2 regions of the Exiguobacterium alkaliphilum genome follow, and region 1 is predicted to be linked to the other one. Evidence: predicted binding sites of a transcription regulator. Region 1 holds the regulator's gene; the other holds the start of a gene.

Region 1 (2,399 bases):
CCCCAGTAAACGGCGGCCGTAACTATAACGGTCCTAAGGTAGCGAAATTCCTTGTCGGGTAAGTTCCGACCCGCACGAAAGGCGTAACGATTTGGGCACTGTCTCAACGAGAGACCCGGTGAAATCATAGTACCTGTGAAGATGCAGGTTACCCGCGACAGGACGGAAAGACCCCATGGAGCTTTACTACAGCCTGATATTGAGGCTTTGTACGCGATGTACAGGATAGGTGGGAGTTTGTGAAGCCGGAGCGCCAGCTTCGGTGGAGACACCCTTGGGATACCACCCTTTGCGTATAGAGTCTCTAACTCGCAGCCGTGATCCGGCTGGAGGACCGTGTCAGGTGGGTAGTTTGACTGGGGCGGTCGCCTCCTAAACAGTAACGGAGGCGCCCAAAGGTTCCCTCAGAATGGTTGGAAATCATTCGAAGAGTGCAAAGGCAGAAGGGAGCTTGACTGCGAGACCTACAAGTCGAGCAGGGACGAAAGTCGGGCTTAGTGATCCGGTGGTTCCGCATGGAAGGGCCATCGCTCAACGGATAAAAGCTACCCTGGGGATAACAGGCTGATCTCCCCCAAGAGTCCACATCGACGGGGAGGTTTGGCACCTCGATGTCGGCTCATCGCATCCTGGGGCTGGAGTAGGTCCCAAGGGTTGGGCTGTTCGCCCATTAAAGCGGTACGCGAGCTGGGTTCAGAACGTCGTGAGACAGTTCGGTCCCTATCCGTCGTGGGCGCAGGAAATTTGAGGAGAGCTGTCCTTAGTACGAGAGGACCGGGATGGACGCACCGCTGGTGTACCAGTTGTTCCGCCAGGAGCATCGCTGGGTAGCTACGTGCGGACGGGATAAGTGCTGAAAGCATCTAAGCATGAAGCCCCCTCCGAGATGAGATTTCCCTTTGAGCAATCAAGAAAGACCCCTCAGAGACGATGAGGTAGATAGGTCATGGGTGGAAGCGTGGTGACACGTGGAGCTGAATGATACTAATCGGTCGAGGCTTTGATCTAGTCTATGGTTTGTATTGATGAACTTCAGTTTTCAGGGAACAAGCCTTGAAATTGTCTGGTGGCGATAGCGAAGCGGCCACACCCGTTCCCATGCCGAACACGGAAGTTAAGCGCTTCAGCGCCGAAAGTAGTTGGGGGTCTCCCCCTGTGAGGATAGGACGTTGCCAGGCAACATGAGACGATCAAGCATCTGCTTGGTCGTCTTTTTTGTGCGACGATGCGCTGCATCGTCGCTTTTCGTTTGCCTTTTTTTGAATCAATGATAAAATATAGTCAAAAGTCAAAGATGGTCAGAGGGTGGTGGAGATGAGAAACATATCTGATGTAATCGAACAGTATTTGAAGCAAGTACTCAAAGAAAGTCAGGCCAATGCAATTGAAATTAAACGACAAGATATTGCGAAACGTTTCGAGTGTGTCCCGTCTCAAATCAACTATGTCATCAACACACGATTTACCGTCGAAAAAGGCTATCTTGTTGAAAGCAAACGAGGGGGAGGCGGATATATTCGCATTCGCCGCGTCATCTTACATGAGAAGCAAGATTTATTAGCTAGTCTCATCGACTTCTTGCATGATCAACCTAATTTGAATGAACAAGTCGTCGAAAACATATTAATTCGTCTATTTGAAGAAGGATTGTTAAGTGAACGGGAAGTTCGACTTCTTTTTCACGTATTGTCTGATGAATCACTCGGTCTCCACGCAACCGATCGTCACTTGATTCGCCGACAACAATTATTAGCGCTTATGAAATTGTTAAGTTATCGCTGACGGAGGCGGGATAACATGCTATGCGAACGATGTAAACGGCGACCTGCCGTCAATGAAATGGTCATTAATGAGAACGGGGTATCTGTCACACGTAAACTGTGTCGGAATTGCGCGTTTGAAGTCATGACAGGTTACGTCCCGGTCGTGAAGCGGTGTCCGACGTGTCAAATGACGCAACATGCGTTACAACAAACGAGAAAAGCCGGCTGTACAATGTGTTACACCGTGTTTCGAGATGATTTATTAAAAATAACGCGTCAATATCAACAAGGGCATGATCATCACGTCGGTTCAATTCCGAACTTGTTACGTACGCCTGACGAACGAATTGAAGAACGACTCGTCAAGCTGGCAGGGGAGTTGGAGCAAGCTGTCGAACAAGAAGATTATGAACGTGCAGCCCGTATCAAAAAAGAAATGATTCAATTGAAAGGACAAGGTGAGGCGTGATGGAGACATTCCTCGAACAACCGCTCGGTCCGAAAATGCGTGAACGAGCGAAACTTGACGACCTTGTCATCTCAACGCGAATCCGACTGGCTCGCAATTTGAAGGACACGGTCTTCTCCCCAATACTTTCAGAAGAAGGACAACGATATTTATGTGAACGTGTCGAA
Region 2 (2,399 bases), 770 kb from region 1:
TTCGACCCGATTGACTTCAAAGGCGGCTATATGATGAAAGGGCTCCGTCGCCCGAAATGACGGACGAGACTCACGGAAAGTGGGTCTTTTTTTGTGGGAACGGGAATAGGGGGTCAAAGGAGTGGGACGAATGAGACGAAAAACGATGTGGTTTTGGGTGATCGTGTTGATCCTTGTCGGAGGGATTGTGTACGGGCTGTCGTTTTGGCAGACGTCTTCCGGCGTCAAACCGCCGCTTCCAACCGTGAAGGTCGGATCGGTGACGGCCGAAGTGAAGCAGTCGACGTATTGTTGGGCGAATGGGGACGAGGCCGTCTGTGAAGATCACGCCTTGCCTGAGCCGGACGACTTGCAAATTGTGACGGTCGAACCCGGTGCAACGATTGACGTCTCGTTCCATGAAGCGCCGGACAATGAGACGTTCCATCAAATCGTGGACGGGGAACTCATCCCGGCCGAGCGAATCGTCCCATCGGAGCCAGGCGTGTATCTGTTCGAGACCGGCGGGGACTGGGCGAATGGGGATAGTCGCTACGTGTTCGGGGTCGAGGTGACGGAATAAAGAAAATCCCTTCTCAGACGAGAAGGGATTGATGTGTTAACGCGTCATGACCTTGTCGATGAGACCGTAGTCTTTCGCTTGGTCAGCAGACATGAAGTAGTCGCGCTCTGTGTCGCGCTCGATGACTTCAAGCGGCTGGCCTGTGTTGTCGGCCATGATTTGGTTCAACTTCTCACGCATCTTGATGATCCGCTCGGCGTGGATTTTTATGTCCGACGCTTGACCTTGCGTGCCGCCGAGTGGTTGGTGAATCATGATCTCCGCGTTCGGCAATGCGAAGCGTTTCCCTTTTTCACCGGCTTGGAGCAAGAAGGCACCCATCGATGCGGCCATTCCGATACAAATCGTCGACACGTTCGGCTTGATGAAGTTCATCGTGTCATAAATCGCCATTCCGGAAGTGATCGAACCACCCGGGCTGTTGATGTAAAGCGAGATGTCCTTATCTGGGTCCTCGGCTGCAAGGAAGAGGAGCTGCGCGACGATCGAGTTGGCGACGTTGTCGTCAATCGCACTTCCGAGCAAGATGATCCGGTCTTTGAGCAAGCGTGAGTAAATGTCATATGCGCGTTCCCCACGACCTGTTTGTTCGATAACTGTTGGAATTAACATTGAATCTGCCTCCTTTATGTAGGTTGTAAACATATCATACCGTTATAGTCAATGTTGGTCAAACGATAGTCATCGTTTTTCACCTATTCCACGATTCGAATGTGCTGAAACGAAAAAAGAGGCCAGGCGTGTGCCTGACCTCTTACATGTGATACACCCGGAGAGATTCGAACTCCCGACACCTGGCACCGGAAACCAGTGCTCTATCCCCTGAGCTACGGGTGCATGTTCTCTGACACGATTTATTATACATTTGTTTTTTTAAAAAAGCAATCCTGTTTCATGACCTTTTTTTGAAGCGGCGTGGAGTCGCTTCCGCTACAATAGGAGGCGAGGGGAGTGACCGAGATGCAACGGCAAGAGCAGCATCAAGTACAACGACAACAATTGACGCAAGACATGCTACGGCGCCTGCCCGTCCTAGAGGCGGACCGGGCCGCCATCGTGTTCCAACTCGGACGGCTCGCGGCTCGTAGCGGACAGGTCGCCAAAGGGAACGGCATGGTCGAGTGGATTGCCGACGCGGGGGCCGGTTTCGAGGCGCGTCTGTTCGAGCAGATCGAGGAAGGGAGCGGGACGGAAGCGGAGAAGGCGCTCCAACGACAGCTCGTCCTCGCGCTCGACCATCGGGGGCTGTTGCCCGAGACGGATGCGATGCTCGCGGACCAATTCGGTGTCGAGGCGAGCGCCATCGAGTCAGCGCGCCGGGCGCTCTTGTTTCTAGAACCGACGGGCGTCGGAGCGAAAAACGAACACGAATGCCAATATCGACACGCCATCGAACACGACGACCCGCTCGTCTTGGACGTGTTCGAGGCGATGGAGGCGGGCGTCGACGATGTCCCGGGCCGCCTCGGGTTGAGTGCGTCCGAATTCGATCGCGTCACGCGCCTCATCGCGACGTTGCCGAAAGTGCCACTATTATATGAAGAAACCGAACAAATTTTCCCAGAGCTCGAAGTGAGACGGGAGGACGGACAGCTCGTCACGACGTGGTTCACGCCGGCACTCGACATCGAGGCGGACGCAGAGCTGACGTGGTGGCACGACACGCTCGCGATGCGGGCGAAGACGTTGCAGTCGATTTGGGACGTCATCGCGGAACGGCAGGCGGACTGGTTGAACGGGGAGCTCGTATTACACCCGTTGACACGAAAAGAAGTCGCCGCGCGTATCGGTAAACATGAGTCGACGGTCGGGCGGGCGATTCAACAGAAGTTTGTCC

Evidence for each region. Region 1 encodes CtsR, which represses protease genes until heat stress. Its sites were predicted from a motif close to ATGGTCAATAAAGGTCAAACA; they were not measured.
Region 2: the regulator CtsR is predicted to act here: its motif matches at 1,219-1,239, upstream of clpP (ATP-dependent Clp endopeptidase proteolytic subunit ClpP).

Annotation. Positions count from the first base shown of each region.
Region 1 covers NZ_CP073101.1:416,571-418,969, forward strand. Annotated here, with positions in the region: rRNA gene KB235_RS02160 (23S ribosomal RNA) at 1-1,008, shown strand, start outside; rRNA gene rrf (5S ribosomal RNA) at 1,063-1,178, shown strand; gene KB235_RS02170 (CtsR family transcriptional regulator) at 1,315-1,782, shown strand; gene KB235_RS02175 (UvrB/UvrC motif-containing protein) at 1,798-2,232, shown strand; gene KB235_RS02180 (protein arginine kinase) at 2,232-2,399, shown strand, end outside.
Region 2 covers NZ_CP073101.1:1,185,615-1,188,013, forward strand. Annotated here, with positions in the region: gene KB235_RS06190 (DUF2179 domain-containing protein) at 1-60, shown strand, start outside; gene KB235_RS06195 (hypothetical protein) at 131-562, shown strand; gene clpP (ATP-dependent Clp endopeptidase proteolytic subunit ClpP) at 599-1,174, opposite strand; tRNA gene KB235_RS06205 (tRNA-Arg) at 1,327-1,399, opposite strand; gene KB235_RS06210 (RNA polymerase factor sigma-54) at 1,523-2,399, shown strand, end outside.